3 regions of the Nostoc sp. CALU 546 genome follow, and region 1 is predicted to be linked to each of the others. Evidence: predicted binding sites of a transcription regulator. Region 1 holds the regulator's gene; each other region holds the start of a gene.
What was found. The regulator HrcA, encoded in region 1, represses chaperone genes, less so after heat shock. The targets are predictions, from matches to a motif close to TTAGCACTCNNGANTCNNGAGTGCTAA.
Positions count from the first base shown of each region.

Region 1 (6,129 bases):
TAATTTTGGATTTTGGATTTTGGATTTTGGATTTTCTCTTCTGTGATGACTTCTTGATTGTCAGAAATCAGTTTTACGCCTTTATATTGTTCAACAGCTAAGTTTGCTCCGGCTAACGCCCGTTTAGAAAACAACAACTCGACAAACTCGCGGCTTTTCTCCGGTTGCTTGGTTGCTAATGCCAACAGATACCCTAGCTGCTGTCCGTTTTCTGGATCGCGATCAATATCTAAGGTGGTGATCGCTAATGTAATTTCGTTCCCTAGCCAGGGTTGAATGTCTTGTTTGTAATCTATGCCACTCTTGGCGAATAAACTGGTTTTGAGTTTAGATAGTTCTTCTTCGCGCTCCAACACCTGCAAACGATCAGGATTCGTCAGCAATGAAACCATCGCAGGGGAAAGTTTCGACACGAATATGGCCGCACCAGGCCCAGAGTTAGAAGCAATGAGGTTAGCCGGACTTTTAGCGAAAAACCAGTAAAAGCCAGCGATCGCAATTACTAGCAGTGCGATCGCCCCAGCTACGATAAAACCAATAAATGAACGTTGTCTATTCACATTAAACATATTAAAAAAGACGGTTTACAGCCATTTAAGCAGAAACCTTAGCAGAATTTATCAACCCTCTTGAGAATGGATACTCATGCGAAGGCAGAGATTTTCTGTCACCATAAATAGGATTAGGACTGTTTATAGGGAATTTTTTTAGTCAACCCATGAACCAAATTAGTGTAGAAGAACTGGGGCAACGTCTTTCTTCTAGTGATGCCAGTATTCAGCTAGTAGATGTGCGTGAACCAGAAGAATTAGCGATCGCTAGCATTGAGGGCTTTGTCAACCTACCTTTAAGTCAATTTACCGAATGGGGAGATCAAATACCTACCCTCTTCAATCCCCAAGCTGAAACCCTTGTGCTATGTCACCACGGCATCCGCTCCGCCCAGATGTGCCAGTGGTTGATTGCTCAAGGTTTTACAAATGTGCAAAATATTTCGGGTGGTATTGATGCCTATTCCATATTAGTAGACCCTTCAATTCCCCAATATTAGCTTTTGCTCAGGTGGAACTGACTCTTCCATCTGGCTTTTGCTATGCTAAGAACAGTAATACATCACTTTAAACGCTTGCCAAAAAGCCTGGAATTTGGGCATCAAGTACATCTGCACAAAAACTTTTTGCTGGGGCAAATCACATTTCAGAATTAGTCCCTACCAAAAAATACGTATCTAATAATACTTTTGCAATTGCAAATTTGTGCAAAAATACGGTTATAAAGAAGCATTACAAAGGTAGATTATAACTAGTACGCCACTGCGGAAATAGAGCAACCATTTGAAATCCCTAAAAGGTCTATTCCATAATACTTTTGACTTTTGACTTCCGCTTTGCCGTACTAGCAGCTTTTGCCAAATAAAGTTGACCTACTATTTCAACCCTAGTCTGAAAAAAATGCTCTGTATCTATAGTGTATTAATTTTAAAAATACTTATCATAATATAACTGTATAATTTGGTATTTTAATAAAATATTAATATTCTCTGTTTTCTATTAAATCTACAAGTTTTTTCAGAGTTTGATTAGAATTTGCGTTCAGCAAAACATACCACAATGGAAGTCCAGTTAACAAATCGACAACAGCATATACTTTGGGCAACGGTACGTCACTACATTGCTACGGCAGAGCCAGTTGGTTCAAAGGCTTTGGTCGAAGAGTACGACCTGGGTGTAAGCTCGGCTACAATTCGCAATGTGATGGGCGTTTTAGAAAAGTCTGGATTACTCTACCAACCACACGCTTCTGCTGGACGTGTACCTTCAGACTCAGGCTATCGCATTTATGTTGACCAGCTAATTACACCTTCTCTGCGAGACGCTACGCGAACAGAAACTTTAGGGCGAGAAGTAGAAGTGGCACTGCAAAAGCATCTCCAGTGGGAAGATCGGAGTTTAGAAGCTTTACTCCAAGGAGCCGCGCAAATTTTAGCAACCTTGAGTGGTTGTATTAGCTTGATCACTATGCCGCAAACCACTACAGCACTATTGCGACATCTGCAATTAGTGCAAATTGAAGCTGGGCGAATCATGCTGATTGTCGTAACTGATGGTTACGAGACACATTCAAAATTAATGGATTTGGCTTCAAAACCGGAAGAAACGCAGCGCGATTCAGAGGTAATTGATCGTGAGTTGCAGATTGTTTCTAATTTTTTGAATAGCCACTTGCGGGGTCGAAGTCTGTTGGAATTAGCCTATCTTGACTGGAGCGAACTAGATCAAGAGTTCCAACGCTATGGAGAATTCTTGAAAAACTCAGTTGCCGAATTGAGTCGTCGCACTCATGCACCGACTGCAACCCAAATTATGGTTCGGGGTGTGTCAGAAGTTTTGCGCCAGCCAGAATTTTCCCAGTTACAGCAGGTACAAACGATTATCCACCTGTTGGAAGAAGAACAAGACCAACTGTGGCGATTAATATTTGAGGAACCAGAACCGGAGGATGGTGGTAAACCAAAGGTAACGGTTCGCATTGGTGCAGAAAATCCATTAGAACCGATACGCACCTGTACCTTGATTTCTTCCAACTATCGCCGAGGTTCAATACCAGTAGGAAGTGTGGGAGTTTTGGGGCCAACGCGCCTAGATTATGAAAGTGCGATCGCAGTAGTAGCATCTGCTGCTGATTATCTCTCTGAAGCTTTCAGTTATTTCAATCCTTAATACGTATCGTGTAATATTTTAGGACAAGCTGCTTGAGACAAATGAACGATACCATAGCAAGCAGATAACCCAAATTTATAGCGGCAAAATTAATAATACTTAAATATTTCATGGTTAGAAAAATTGCCTTTAGCTTACTGTGGCTGGGATTCACTATCTATGCATTTTTCCTCGCGCCTCCTGAGCAACCCGGTACATTCGAGTTAATTAAAAACCTTTCTACTATGCAGTGGGAAGGTGTTAACCCGTTAGTAATAGCATTATTCAACCTCATGGGTATTTGGCCTCTCATCTACAGTGCAGTAGTGTTGATTGATGGCAGAGGACAAAAAATACCTGCTTGGCTGTTTGCGATCGCTTCTTTCGGAGTTGGTGCTTTTGCTTTGTTGCCGTACTTAGCCATTAGGGAACCAAATAATCAGTTTGTTGGTAAAAAAAATGCCTTACTCAAACTACTAGATTCTCGTATGACTGGGGTTGTTTTGACGGTATCCACAGCTATTTTAGTTGCTTATGGTTTAAGAGACGGAGATTGGGGCAATTTTGTCCAACAGTGGCAAACTAACCGCTTCATAAATGTGATGAGTTTAGACTTCTGTCTACTTTGCCTATTATTTCCTACATTACTGGAGGATGATATGGCGCGTCGCGGTTGGAAAAATCCCCAGTTTTTCTGGTTAATAGCGTTGATACCGTTATTCGGCCCATTAATTTATTTATCTGTGCGTCCACCTTTAGAAGAAGTGGGTATAGAGTCCATATCCCAGCAGCCAGTAGCGAATTGAAGATTGAATGAAGAAGTCAGAATAAAGACGCTCGAATACTTGCTCTAAGCGTACTCCTACGGAGAAGCAAGCTACGCGCTAGCGTCTCTAAGAGTTGCCATGCCGTTCGCGTTAGCGTCTCCGAAAGAGAAGGCTTTACGCTGCGCTATCCGCTTTTTAGGTCAAAATTTATTCAGAATTCAGAATTCTGTTCGATAAAGTGCGTTTCTCACAATCCAAAATCTAAAATCTAAAATGGTATAGCCGTAACCACATAGGTTAGGACATTTTGAAAATCCCAAGGCTAGGAATAGTAATACTTTTACCTCCTGCCGACAGCTAGAACAAGAAATCGCATAAAAACAAGTGTTGCCAACAGCATCGGTTGTTTATTTTACCCCATTACCATGATGCGCCAAGGCTGCCATTCCATATTCTGAAGCACGTAACTCCTGATCAGAGATTTCTGGCTCCTTGGTATAGACCGAACTCAGTAAGATATTCAGAACTCCACTTTCTTCAGCTTGACTAACAGCGCGATGTGTAATCAATTCACCTACATTCAGAATCACGTTGTCTTCTGGGTCAAGAATGACACGGGTAACTGGACGACCCAGAGCTTGTTCAATCCGTTGCTTCTTCATTGCCCGTGTGCCGCGTCCTTGTAAGTTTTCTGCCTTCACTTTCAAGGCTTGCCAAAAAGTGTTGAGATTCTCTTGAGCAATACTTGCCCCATCGCGCAGTTGAACTTTGTTTTCTAACCATCTGTCACTTGCGGTAGAACCGACTGCGGTTGCCAGAGTCAGACCGACAGCGTTCAGCAATTCTGCTTCTTTACCGTAAGTCTGGGCCCGATCCAGAAGAGATTCCGTCACAATTTGCCCAGATGCCGCAATAATTAAGCCATCGTTAGCACGCACTGTTTGTACGACTCTACGCCCTCTTGCCTGCTGGATCGCCACATGTCCTACCAGCGAATCAACCGAGTGACGCAGATTAGCGGCGCTACTGTGAGTTAGGCTCCCAATTCGATTGCTAGTAGATTCTGTTGCTGCTTGCAAATTGCGACTGATATTGACAGTCAGGCTACCACCCGTAGCTCGATAAAGTTCATCAAGGATACCCATGCGATCGGCTGCTTCTGCATCGACTAGCGTCACTTCCTGCCCCTGTAGTAGCAGTACATTCCCGTCTGGAGTCAGCACATCCCGCTCAACATGCTTGCCAATCACATATACCTTTTGCTCGGCAGGATCAACCAAATTGTTTGTTAGGGAAGCAGTTGCATCTCGATTGAGGTCTTGCAGTTTGCTGCTAGTAGCATCAGTTACAGCTTGCAATTGCTCACCTGCATTCTGACTTGCTTCCTGTAGCACACGGTTCATACTCTCTACTGAGCTTTGCATCTGCTCATTCACGGTTTGAGATGCTGTTTGCAATCTGCGATTGGTAGTCTCAGCCGATTCTTGTAATCTATCTCCAGTTGCCTGAACAACTCCTCGGATACCACCCACCTGTTCTTCCATCATTTGAGAGGTTTCTGGAGGTACAAAGGCAACATCATAACCAATTTTCAGGGCTTCACGAGCAGGAACGAACGACCGCCCTGAATAAGCATCGGCAAATACACCGCCAGAAACTTCGTATCCTTCCACCAGTCCACTATGCTCATCGAAGAACAAATCGACCAATCCACCGAGGTCAAGTCCCTCAGTAGTCAGAATTCTCTTTTTTCTCAACACGATATTTTGGTGCAGAATCTCTTTAATTGCAGGGACACGATGTGCTTTAACAACAGATTCTTTCGAGTTAACTACGATCGCATCCAACCCAATCGCTTGCACTTCTTCCAAAGGAATCACTTTTGCGTCTCGAAACAGTCCTTTTTCTGCAACGAGAAAACCCAAAAGTTGATTGCGTTTCTGGTCAAAAATTAAATCTATAATTCGGACAACTTTCTCGCCTGTGTCGTAGGTGACGACAACTTTATCTATAACATCACTACCTTTACGCATTTATCTATCCCTCCTATATTGATTTTCTTGTTCAATTACTTGTTGGTTAGTTGCTTGACCTTTAAGCTGAAAATATCGTCCCTCTCTACCAAAACCGGGAACGATATCAATCATGCCAAAGTATTCGAGTAATACCCCAAATATGGCAACAAGGATGATTAAAACAGTTATATTTGCTCCAGAATTAGAGCGTTTTCCTATGAGTCTAGGCATTGTATTTCATTATTTATTGTTGTTTTTTATTGTTGTAAACATTGCTGTAAATGTTATACAAGAAATTTATATCATTAAATTTAGTTAATGTGTTTATTTATTGGTATATACCTTACTTTAGATACTCTTTTGTAATCAAAAGATCCAAACGACATCTTTCCAAAGATAGATTGTTGAGTTAGTTCTTATCAATCTCTTATATAGGACTCATATTTGATTTCTGACAAAACTCAGTACAACTAAGAAGCCTTATTGACTGTAGCAAGATTGCCTATTGCCTATTGCCTGCCTACGCAAATTAGTTCAGAAATCAAAGCGGATTCCTATATTCTTGGAAAGAAATATTTTTGTTAGCCTCAATAGCATTGAATAACTGAAAAGATAATGTCATTTTTCCATTGGGGATTCGTTTCGTCG
Region 1 covers NZ_JAWJTF010000001.1:6,691-12,819, reverse strand. The annotation lists gene RRG12_RS00060 (DUF3352 domain-containing protein) at 1-560, opposite strand, end outside; gene RRG12_RS00055 (rhodanese-like domain-containing protein) at 719-1,051, shown strand; gene hrcA (heat-inducible transcriptional repressor HrcA) at 1,611-2,720, shown strand; gene RRG12_RS00045 (DUF2834 domain-containing protein) at 2,831-3,505, shown strand; gene RRG12_RS00040 (PRC-barrel domain-containing protein) at 3,874-5,499, opposite strand; gene RRG12_RS00035 (hypothetical protein) at 5,500-5,712, opposite strand.

Region 2 (6,129 bases), on a different contig from region 1:
CAAAGTGTTTTTACATCTATACTCATCTTTTCTTCCTCCTTTTTTTACATCTCCGTAGTTCAAACAAAAAAACAGCCGCCTCCACAAGGGAAGCAGCTGTTTTACAACTTATGTAACTACAAAGTATTAGTAATCGAAGTCGCCGCCGCCAGCACCAGCGCCAGCAGGAGCGCCATCTTTAGGCTCAGGTTTGTCAACTATGATACATTCGGTTGTCAACACCATGCCAGCGATGGAAGCAGCGTTTTGCAGAGCAGAACGAGTCACTTTTGCAGGGTCAACAATACCAGCAGCTAACAAATCGACGAATTCGTTTGTCGCAGCGTTGTAGCCAACGTTGAATTCTTTCTCTTTCACGCGTTCAGCGATCACAGCACCATTCTGACCGGCGTTTTCAGCAATCCGCTTCAGAGGTGCAGGTAAGGCGCGAACGACAATCAAAGCACCAATCAACTCTTCATCCTTAAGATTGCTCTTTGCCCAAACTTCCAATTCAGGAGCAAGGTGAGCCAGAGTTGTACCACCGCCGGGAACGATACCTTCTTCCACAGCAGCTTTGGTGGCGTTGATAGCGTCTTCTAGGCGCAGCTTCTTGTCTTTCATTTCGGTTTCCGTCGCTGCACCAACTTTCACTACAGCAACACCACCGGAGAGTTTAGCAAGACGCTCTTGTAATTTCTCTTTGTCGTAAGAAGATTCGGTTTCATCGATTTGACGACGAATCTGTTCGACACGAGCCTTAACGGCAGCTTCGTTACCTTCGGCAACAATTGTGGTGCTGTCCTTGGTGATGGTGATTCGGCGAGCTTTACCCAGGCTATCTAGCTTGGTGTTATCTAGCTTCAAACCAGCATCTTCGGTAATTAGTTGACCACCGGTCAAAACAGCGATGTCTTCTAGTAGTGCTTTGCGGCGATCGCCAAAACCAGGAGCTTTAACAGCAGCCACGTTGAGTACACCGCGTAAACGGTTTACTACCAAGGTTGCCAAAGCTTCTTTTTCAATATCTTCAGCGATAATCACCAAAGGACGACCAGCACGAGCTACTTGCTCTAACACTGGTACAAGGTCTTGTACCAAAGCGATTTTCTTATCGGTCAGCAGTATGAAAGGCTCATCAAAAACTGCTTCCATCCGCTCAGGGTCAGTAGCGAAATAAGGAGAGATGTAGCCTTTGTCAAAGCGCATCCCTTCAGTGATTTCCAACTCGGTGAACATAGATTTCCCTTCTTCTAGGGAAATTACGCCTTCTTTACCCACCTTGTCCATTGCTTGGGCAATCATCTGACCGACTTCTTCGTCATTACCAGCCGAGATCGCACCAACTTGGGCAATGGCTTTGGAATCTTCCACTGGACGGGCGTGTTCTTTGATTTTGTCTACCAAAAAGGCAGTAGCTTTGTCAATACCACGCTTCAGGGAAATTGCGTTAGCACCAGCTGCAACGTTCCGCAAGCCTTCTTTGACGATCGCATGAGCTAAAACGGTAGCAGTGGTAGTACCATCGCCCGCAGCATCATTGGTCTTAGAAGCAGCTTGACGAATCAGAGCTACACCAGTGTTTTCAATGTGGTCTTCTAATTCGATTTCTTTAGCGATCGTTACACCGTCATTGACGATTTGCGGTGCGCCAAACTTCTTTTCTAGAACTACGTTGCGACCTTTGGGACCAAGGGTAACAGCTACAGCCTCAGCCAGGATGTCAATGCCTCGTTCCAAGGCGCGACGGGCGTTTTCGTTGTAGATAATGCGCTTTGCCATAATTGCTTAGTTGTCCTTTGTCTCTCGTCTTTTGTATTTTGTCTTTCGTCTTTCGTCATTTGTCATTGGCTAATGACTAATGACCACTAGATAACAACTGCTAAAATATCTTTTTCAGAAAGCAGTACATATTCTTCAGTGCCAAGTTTGATGTCAGTGCCAGCGTACTTGGAGTACAGCACCTTGTCACCGACTTTAATTTCTAATTCTTGACGGCTACCGTCATCGTTACGCTTGCCAGGGCCAAGGGCAACTACTTCCCCTACTTGGGGCTTTTCCTTGGCGGTATCGGGTAAATACAGACCACCTGCGGTCTTTTCCTCAGAAGCGTTCACTTTTACGAAAACGCGATCGCTCAAAGGTTTAACTGTAGAAACGCTTAAAGATAAAGCTGCCATATTATTTCTTTCCCTTAAAGTTTAGCACTCTCGACTCCTGAGTGCTAATTTACCGAAAAGTAGCGTCCAATGGCAAGAATTCATTGAGTACGGGTTCCCGAACTAGAGGCTCATAGATGTACTTAAGTATAAATGCTTAATTATTTCTACTTTTCAGGGTTTGTTCTGTAAGTTACGAAGAGAGTAGGGAGTAGGGAGTTAGGAGTAGAGAGTTAAGAGTTATGAGAATTCTTCCCCATTCCCCGTTCCCCGTTCCCCACTCCCCATTCAACTTTATTTGCAAAGCTTGCAAATTGTTATAGAACTGTAATCAGGGAGCCGCTCGATGAGTAACAATACAGTGAAAGTGATCCAGTCCAGCCACCAAATCCCCAAAACTACTAAGTCTCTGGAACATAAGACCCTGAGTAATTGTGTAGAAAGTTTAGGACTTGCAAAAATTCAGCGACATATTTTTTATTTGCGCTGACCAGACAATTGCTGCTCAAAACGAGCTAGTCTGGAATTCTGGGATTACTTAAACAAGCGACTTAAAGAATTAAAACTCGATGAGCCGCAAGCAAGTTATTCTATTTGCGTCTATAAAACTAAAGCCAAGTGCTTGCGTGTTTCTTGTTCTAGACCCATAATAGTGGTTTACCCTAATGGTGTCTGGTATCGCCAAGCAAACCCGGAAGTTACCCTTCGGATCATCCGAGAACACTAAATAGGCAATAAGGTGGTAGAAAAATATGCGTTTTCAACCCATCCTTTGCCAGAAACTTCCCTAGTTTCTTGAGAACACCTCATAGAGGCTTAACATCCAAAAGATATGGTATAGCAGTAAGCTTTAAGAAAGTGCGGGTTGGTTTTGAGGTAGGGTCATCTTTAAGCCAATACTTACTTGTGAGTCCGAAAGATTATTATTTAATCAGTGTTTTTTACCCCGCCCCTTTCAAAGCGATATATAATAGCGCATTATAGATACTACTGCTATACGTATCCTTGCTGGACTTTTGCTATCGAGCTACTAGTCTATTGAAAGTGCTCGGCATTTTTGAGACTTCGAGGCAGCAAAGGCAAGTTAAGTAGGAAAAAGGACAACATCTCGAATAACCCACATAGAGGATAAATATTCAAGACTTTGATGGACCGAAGCGCGACAAGTGCCACTGCTATGAAAGAGCCCAGCATGAAAGATCACAAACGACTTCTATTGATTGATGATGACCCTAACCTCATCTTGCTGGTGAAGGATTACTTGGAATTCCGGGGATATGAAGTCATCACCGCTGAAAATGGACGTGAAGCTCTGGAAATTTTAGAGCAAGATGTTCCAGACATGATCATCTGCGATGTGATGATGCCGGAAATGGACGGATATACTTTTGTGGAACAAGTCCGGCAAAACGAACGCACCAGCTGGATTCCGGTTCTTTTCCTTTCAGCTAAGGGACAAAGTGCAGACCGAGTTAAGGGTCTGAATAAAGGTGCTGATGTTTATATGGTCAAGCCCTTTGAGCCAGAAGAACTCGTAGCACAAGTTGAATCCTCGCTGAAACAAACTATCCGTTGGAAAGAACACCAAGCAAAAGGAGGCGAAAACGGTTCCCGTATCCAGGTTCCCTTCGATGTGCAATTAACCCCAACCGAACTGAAAGTAGTTCAGTTTGTTGCTAGGGGTTTAGCTAACCGTGAAATTGCTGAAGAACTAAATGTTAGTCAGCGCACGGTTGAAAGCCATGTGTCCAATATGTTGGGCAAAACCAATCTCCACAACCGCACTGAACTAGCGCGGTGGGCGATTGAAAATCAAATGGCATAGCCAATTTTAGATTTTAGATTTTGGATTTTGGATTGATAATCTAAAATCCAAAATCCGAAATCGAAAATTGATTACCAACCATCTTCTTCAGGGCTAGATTGGTGCAAAACTTCTAAATCCAGTTCATCCAGGTAAGTTAAGGCACTTTCAATCTGGGAAACAGTGCCCCGTAGTTCCAGATCGAAGCAGCTATATTGTGGCACGTTTGCGCTTACCTGAGCATCAGCAATAATGACTGTGACGCCATAGTGAGAAACCAGTCGTGAAATCACTGGTTCCTCATGTAAGTCTTTAGGAATACGAATCTGGATGCGAGTTTGGGTACGTCTATTATCTAAAATATCAGTATTAGATTTTACCTGTCTATTTTGAATTGACATTGTAGCTTCCTATTCGACTTCTTGGACGAGGGTTCAGCTTTGCACGATTTCTTTTAACACTAGCGCCACTCATCCCATGTACGCAAGGGGTAATAAATGATTCACGATTGATATCATCAAGATTCGATGATATCAATGATGAATTCCTATAAAGAAGTGCGATCGCATCTAATGCAATACGCTTCGGTTAAGGTTTTTTGATGAAAATTATAGAGCACAAGATGCGATAAATTATTGTAGAGACGGCGATTTATCGCGTCTTTTGTCTTAATTAAATAGTATTAGCATCTAATGGATTATGTATTTATTAAAACAGAATTCAGCATTCTTATTTAGAAACTTATAAGTTAAATTTTGTTAGAAGATAAATCAATGCCCTAAAAAATAATTCTCCGGTGAAGTCTTAATTTAAGTGTTGTTTTTATGATTAACAGCTAATGCTATTGGAATTTCAATCGCAAATTCTGTTCCATAAGCAAACTCAGACTTTAGCTGGATATTTCCCTGATGTTTCTCAATAATTTGATGGCTAATTGCCAAACCTAATCCTGTTCCTTTGTTGATAGGTTTAGTTGTAAAAAAAGGATCAAATATCTTGCTTTGGATCTCCGAATCTATTCCATCACCGTTATCCCTGAATGTAATTATCACTGTATCTAATTCAGTTACTTCAGTTTTAATCAGGATTTGCTTTTGGATCTGATTATCTAAGTCTAGTAAAGCATCAATGCCATTACTAAGGATATTCATGAATACTTGGTTTAGTTGTGCTGGATAACATTGAACTGGTGGGAGATTTCCATAGTTTTTAATAATTTCAATTTTTGATTGTAGCCGATGATTTAAGAGTAATAACGTACTTTCAATCCCTTCATGAATATTCACAGCTTTTTTCTCTGACTGATCGAGTCGAGAAAAATTTCTTAGGGATAGCACAATGTCACGAATCCGATCAGTCCCTATCCTCATGGATGAAAGAATTTTTGGTAAATCATCGATGATAAAATCAAGATTAAAATCACCAAATTTTTCTTCAAATAAAGAATATAACTCTGGATGTTCTTGTTGATATAGTTCAATGAAATTTACAAGACAGTTTACATGGTTATTAAGATGATCAAAATTGCCGTGAATAAAATTAACAGGATTATTAATTTCGTGGGCTAAACCTGCGACCATCCGACCCAAGCTAGACATTTTCTCAGTCTGGATCAATTGTACTTGGGTTGTTTGCAATTCCTGTAAGGTATTTTTTAACTGTTGTGCTTGAAGTTGGGCAGTAGCAGTTGCAGTCGTGAGGGCTTTGAGGTTGTTGTATGCTTTGGAATGATAACGAATGCGGGCAATTAACTCAACGGCATCGGGTAACTTGATTAGGTAGTCATTTGCACCCTCGGTAAAGGCGTCGGCTTTCAACTTTGCTTCTTCTTTACTGGATAGCATGACGATTGGAATATCACGAGTTACTGGATGAGAGCGGAACCAACGCAGTAACATTAATCCATCGATATCTGGCATGATCATATCCAAAAAGATCACCGTTGGTTCTATGGCGATCGCATCTTGAATAGCTTTAGCTGGATTGCTTGTGTAGTGAAGGGAAATATCTGTTTCGGTTGCAACGATCCGACGGAAGGCTTCGCTGATGATTACCTGATCGTCAATTAGCAGAAGCCTTACTGTCGAGATTTTGCCATCCAGAATAAATGGCGCAGCTTGTGGAGTTTGTGGTTGAATCCAGTTTGGCGATAATTTTACTGTTTTTGGAGATATTTCTAAGAGTGCT
Region 2 covers NZ_JAWJTF010000002.1:68,018-74,146, forward strand. The annotation lists gene RRG12_RS01405 (HNH endonuclease) at 1-26, opposite strand, end outside; gene groL (chaperonin GroEL) at 127-1,761, opposite strand; gene groES (co-chaperone GroES) at 1,848-2,159, opposite strand; gene RRG12_RS01420 (response regulator transcription factor) at 3,286-3,963, shown strand; gene RRG12_RS01425 (NIL domain-containing protein) at 4,035-4,343, opposite strand; gene RRG12_RS01430 (ATP-binding protein) at 4,752-6,129, opposite strand, start outside.
Region 2: groES (co-chaperone GroES) is a predicted target of HrcA. The motif match lies at 2,181-2,207, and genes of this name have one in related genera.

Region 3 (6,129 bases), on a different contig from region 1:
AAATAGGTTAATTCCGTAGAGATATAGCGGAATTCCCACAATAATATTGAACGGAAATGTCACCGCTAGAGCGGTAGAAACATACAGGCTGGGATTTGCTTCTGGAACAGTCATCCGCATCGCCGCTGGAACAGCAATATAAGAAGCGCTGGCACACAATACAGCGAACAAAAGCGAATCTCCGCGAGGCATACCGATGAATTTGGCAATTAACAACCCAATCCCTGCATTGAGTATAGGAATTAGTATGGCAAATAAAATTAGGAAAACTCCGGTTTTTTGCAAGTCTTTAATTCTTCTAGCAGCGACCAATCCCATGTCCAGTAAAAAGAAGGTGAGAACACCATAAAATAACCCTTGAGTAAAGGGTTCTAATACTTTCCAACCGTGTTCTCCTGTCAAGACACCTATAAAGAGACTACCAACTAGGAGAAAAACTGAACTATTAAGAAATGCTTCTTGTAAAACTTCCGGCCACGATAAGTCCCGCTTGCCATCGGCGGTGAATATATTCACCAAAATTAGACCAACTATAATCGCTGGAGATTCCATCAGGGCAAGAGCTGCTACCATGTAACCATCAAAATTAATGCCAAGCTCAGTTAAAAAAGCGCTAGCCGTGATGAAGGTGACAGCACTGATAGAGCCATAAGTTGCAGCGATCGCAGCCGCATCATAAGTATCCAATTTCCACTTCAGGATAAAAAAGGTATAAATTGGAACAACGCAAGCCATCATCATTGCTGCTGCGAGTGTTAGAATTACTTCCTGAGTTACACCGCTTTTGATTAGTTCTACTCCTCCCTTAAAACCAATGGCAAACAGCAGATACAACGAAAATAGTTTGGGAATTGGTGCAGGAATTTCTAGATCGGACTTGACAAAAACAGCAATCATTCCTAAAAAGAAAAACAGGATTGGCGGATTCAAAATATTGGATACAATTAAGCTAAAATCCATATCCACCCCTCCTTGTATTGGTTAAACCTGAAATTAAAGAAATTTTTCATCTTTAAAAATTTAACGGTTGAATCATGATGTATCGTGTATTGCTACCCAATGTCAATTGGGTATTCAAGGAGTGAATAGTCCTATTGGTGACAATACTCTCGGTTAGGTATTACAGCCTTTTTCAAACAAATAAAGCACGGGCTAGGGAACATTGCGGTGTCCCTACGAAAATCCGGAGGGGCAATTCATGTAGACGCGTTCGCGTAGCGTCTCGTAGAGAAGCGGCTTCCCGCAGAGTATTGCCCCTACTGTTGACAACAGAACAAGTCAGAAATTACCCAGTATTTTTATAATTTTTGATTCCCCGTCGCTGATTTTACGACAGAACGCGCAGGAATAACTGATGGCTAACTTATCTACATAGAAAAGTTAACGTATTGTCGTGGCAATTCATTAATTGCCACAATAAAAACCTTGTCTAAATGCCAGTATTTTTTGATTTACAACAATTTAGCAAATCCCGCTTGCTCAAAATGACGGTCAGATTTGACATCCTCCCACAACTGATTCGGAGTACCGAATGCAATGGGGGATTCCAAAGATCACTCCTTGGGTTTCCTCTTTCCACGACCTAGCAATCGCGTGATTCTTGACCATAATACGCCACAAGGTCGTTAGACCTCACCACGCACCTTGCCGTCTTAACATCGAGTTAAGCTTTGCAGCATAGGGAAAATCAGGATTAGCAGCTAACTTCTATTGTTCGATGGTGGGTGAAGGCGATGCGATCGCGCTTAACCCACCCGACAAGCAACTAAGGTTGTTGGCGTATTCTTTGCCAGACAGTAAAACCCAAAAGAAGAATAATGCTACTGGCGGTAGTCAGTATCACAGCCGAACTCATACCTTGTATTCTCATCGCCAGCAAGTTGAAAACTAAGGTAATTGACCAAAGAGTGAACGCAGCATGGCGCTGGGAAAGTCCCCAAGCAAGTAAGCGGTGGTGCAAATGGTCTTTACCAGGAGTACTGAGAGGGTTATTTCCTGCTAGTAGCCGCCGCACAAATACTTGAGTGGTGTCTAGCACTGGTAACAACAGAAATAAAACAGTAGGAATTAGTGCATAAACTGTGTTTTGTTGCAGTTTGCCTAAAATACTAGTTGCTGCCAGCACATAGCCAAAAAAGTATGCTCCGGCATCACCCATAATAATTCGTGATGGATAGAAATTATGGCGCAAAAACCCTAGTGCAGCACCTCCCAAGGCTGCTAATACCAAAATAGCTGCTGCACGATTGTTAAATTGGGCTGCAACCCCCAACAAACTCATGGCGGTAATAAAGCTGATTCCTCCCGCCAAACCATCCATACCATCCATCAAGTTAATGGCGTTGGTAATCCCTACTACCCATAGCACTGTTAGCAACATGGATAGTAACGAGTCGATAGGAGTGCCAAACATCACTTGGACACTGATGCCATTAGCTACCAGCAACAGTGCCGTGACAATTTGCGCCCACAATCGAACAGAGGGCGGTAAGCCGAACTGATCATCGATAAAGCCCACAAGAACTAATATCGAACCCCCCAACAGAATAGTGAGCACCTGAGCCAATACGTTTTGGAGTTCGATCGGTCGTAAAAGGCTAGCTAATACCAGCGCGGCAATCACACCCGCGTAGATAGCTAGCCCCCCTGCATTGGGTAAAGGTTCTCGATTGAGTCGCCGTGCGTTGGGTTGGTCAGCCCAACCTACCCGCAAGGCAAATTTTCGTACTGTCGGAATTAAACGCCAAGTTACAAGCCAAGCCAAGAGGAACGTAAATACTACTGCCAACCAGCCGGTGCCGCTAGGGTCGGCAATACCAAGGGACTTAAGGGAGTTGTCTAGATTCATCTCCCAATTCAAGCATTACTGCCAGTATCTAATATGAGCATCACCTGTATATTAATCAATTTTTTTTATTTCCATTTGTAACTTGAGCCGCTTGAGAGATTAGCACTCTGGCGCTGTGAGTGCTAAATTGTCTAATGGAAGCGCTGGAGAAATAAAACATGGCGAAAATTATTGCATTTGACGAGGAATCGCGGCGAGCTCTAGAAAGGGGTGTTAACGCCCTTGCCGATGCCGTAAAAATCACCTTGGGGCCTAAAGGTCGCAATGTCCTTTTAGAAAAAAAGTTTGGCGCACCTCAAATTGTCAACGATGGTATCACTGTTGCCAAGGAAATTGAATTAGAAGATCCTTTGGAAAATACTGGTGCAAGACTCATCCAGGAAGTAGCCTCAAAAACTAAAGATGTCGCTGGGGATGGTACAACCACCGCCACAGTTTTAGCACAAGCCTTGATTCGGGAAGGTTTAAAGAACGTCGCGGCGGGTAGTAATCCAGTTAGCTTAAGACGTGGGATCGACAAAACTATTGAGGCATTGGTAGAAGAAATTGCCAAAATAGCCAAGCCAGTAGAAGGAAGTGCGATCGCTCAAGTTGCTACTGTCTCTGCTGGTAACGATGAAGAAGTTGGCCAAATGTTAGCCCAAGCAATGGAAAAAGTCACCAAAGATGGTGTCATTACCGTTGAAGAATCTAAATCCCTAACCACCGAACTAGAAGTAGTTGAAGGGATGCAGATTGATAGAGGTTACATTTCTCCCTACTTCGTCACCAACAACGAGCGGCAAATTGTTGAATTTGAAAACGCTCGGATCTTGGTTACTGACAAAAAAATCAGCAGCATCCAAGATTTAGTGCCAATTTTGGAAAAAGTCGCCCGTTCTGGTCAGCCTTTGTTAATCATTGCTGAAGATGTCGAAGGTGATGCTTTGGCAACTCTGGTAGTGAACAAAGCGCGGGGTGTACTAGCCGTGGCTGCCATTAAAGCGCCTGGGTTTGGCGATCGCCGCAAAGCTTTGTTAGAAGATATTGCCATTCTCACCGATGGACAGTTGATTTCCGAAGAAATCGGCTTAAGCCTAGATACCGCTGCTCTAGAAGCGCTGGGAACTGCCCGCAAAATTACCATTGACAAAGAAAGCACCACCATTGTAGCTGGCAGTGTCACCAAGCCAGAAGTACAAAAGCGGATTGGTCAAATTCGTAGACAGTTAGAAGAAACCGATTCTGAATACGATCAAGAAAAGCTCCAAGAACGCATCGCCAAGCTTGCTGGCGGCGTGGCAGTGATTAAAGTGGGTGCGGCAACCGAAACCGAACTCAAAGACCGTAAACTGCGGATTGAAGACGCGCTGAATGCTACTAAAGCAGCCGTGGAAGAAGGTATTGTTCCTGGTGGTGGGACAACCTTGATTCACTTAGCTAAGGTGGTAGAAGCGATTAAAAAGACCTTACAAAATGACGAAGAAAGAATTGGGGCTGATATTGTCGAACGAGCGCTAGAAGCCCCCTTGCGCCAAATAGCAGACAATGCCGGTGCTGAAGGTTCTGTGATCGTCTCGAAAGTCCGGGATAGCGACTTCAACATTGGCTACAACGCCGCTACTGGCGAATTTGAAGACTTGATTGCTGCTGGTATTATCGACCCTGCCAAAGTCGTGCGTTCAGCTTTGCAAAACGCTGGTTCCATTGCTGGTTTGGTCTTAACCACCGAAGCGATCGTTGTTGAAAAACCAGAGAAGAAATCCGCTGCTCCTGCCCCTGATATGGGCGGTATGGGCGGTATGGGTGGCATGGGTGGCATGGGCGGCATGGGCGGCATGGGTATGTTCTAACTTCTGCTCACCCAGATAAATATTTTTTAAACAGTTTGTCTTGCCCAGGCAAACTGTTTTTTGTAGCATTGCTGATTCAGAGGCGATATGTTATACCAATTCGTAATTCGTAATTCGTAATTCGTAATTTGTCAGATTAAATCTGACTGATAAGTAAATTATCAACCTAAATAATTGCGTAATTTAGAAATTACAGTCTTTATATTGATTCTTGTAAGATTCCGTGTAAGTTATCCTTATGTACTTTGTTATTTACAAATGACAAATGACAAATCACTATTAGGTAATATTTTATGGCACGAAGACTGCCTCGCCTTCCCAAAATAGTCACCAAGCTATACGAAGATGAATTCTATCACCAACCAGGAACTTTACCAGGAACGATAATTATTGATGCAGATGCTCCGCTACCGATAATTTTCTTAATTGACTATAATCAAACCAATTTCATCCGTGAACAAATAGCAACTCCAGAGGAGTGTCTGCCCTATCTTGATGCGGAATCGATTTCTTGGGTAGACGTACAAGGTTTAGGTAGTCAAGACATATTACAACGATTGGGTAACGTCTTTGAGTTACATCCTCTAGTTTTAGAAGATGTAGTCAATGTACCAGAGCGTCCCAAAACTGAGGATTATGAAGACCAATTGCTATTCATTGCCCGCATGGTAGTACCAAAGGAGAAAACATGTGGTTTTTACAGCGAGCAAGTAAGTTTAATATTAGGGAAAAATTATTTGTTGACAGTACAAGAGGAACCAGAACATGATTGCTTTGAAGCAGTGCGATCGCGAATTGAAAAAAACAAAGGTATCATCCGCAAACAGGGAGCGGATTATTTAGCTTACGCTCTGTTAGATGCGATTATTGATGGCTTTTTCCCAGTGCTGGAGCTTTATGGAGAGCGAATCGAAGAGTTAGAAGAGGAGGTAATAATTAAACCAACGCCACAAACACTACAAAATATTTATCAAATTAGGCGAGAACTACTGCAACTACGTCGTGCTATCTGGCCCCAACGAGATGCAATTAATTCCTTAATTCGAGATGGTAGTGAACTAATTGGCGAAGAAGTACGAATCTACCTGCGAGATTGTTATGACCATACAGTGCAAGTGATGGATATGGTAGAAACTTATCGAGAACTATCATCTGGATTAATGGATGTGTACCTTTCGGCAGTAAGTAATAAAATGAATGAAATCATGAAGGTGCTAACGATAGTTTCAACAATCTTTATTCCCCTGACTTTTGTGGCCGGAATATATGGTATGAATTTCAATACTGAAAAATCGCCATATAATATGCCTGAATTGAATTGGTATTGGGGCTACCCAATTTGCTTGGCAGTGATGGTAGCGATCGCACTTAGTTTGGTATTCTTTTTTTGGCGACGAGGCTGGCTGCAAAATTCTGTAGTGATCAAGCGCAATTAAAAATTGTAGATTA
Region 3 covers NZ_JAWJTF010000016.1:62,949-69,077, reverse strand. The annotation lists gene RRG12_RS10790 (sodium-dependent bicarbonate transport family permease) at 1-960, opposite strand, end outside; gene RRG12_RS10785 (MraY family glycosyltransferase) at 1,766-2,848, opposite strand; gene groL (chaperonin GroEL) at 3,007-4,680, shown strand; gene corA (magnesium/cobalt transporter CorA) at 4,974-6,116, shown strand.
Region 3: groL (chaperonin GroEL) is a predicted target of HrcA. The motif match lies at 2,948-2,974, and genes of this name have one in related genera.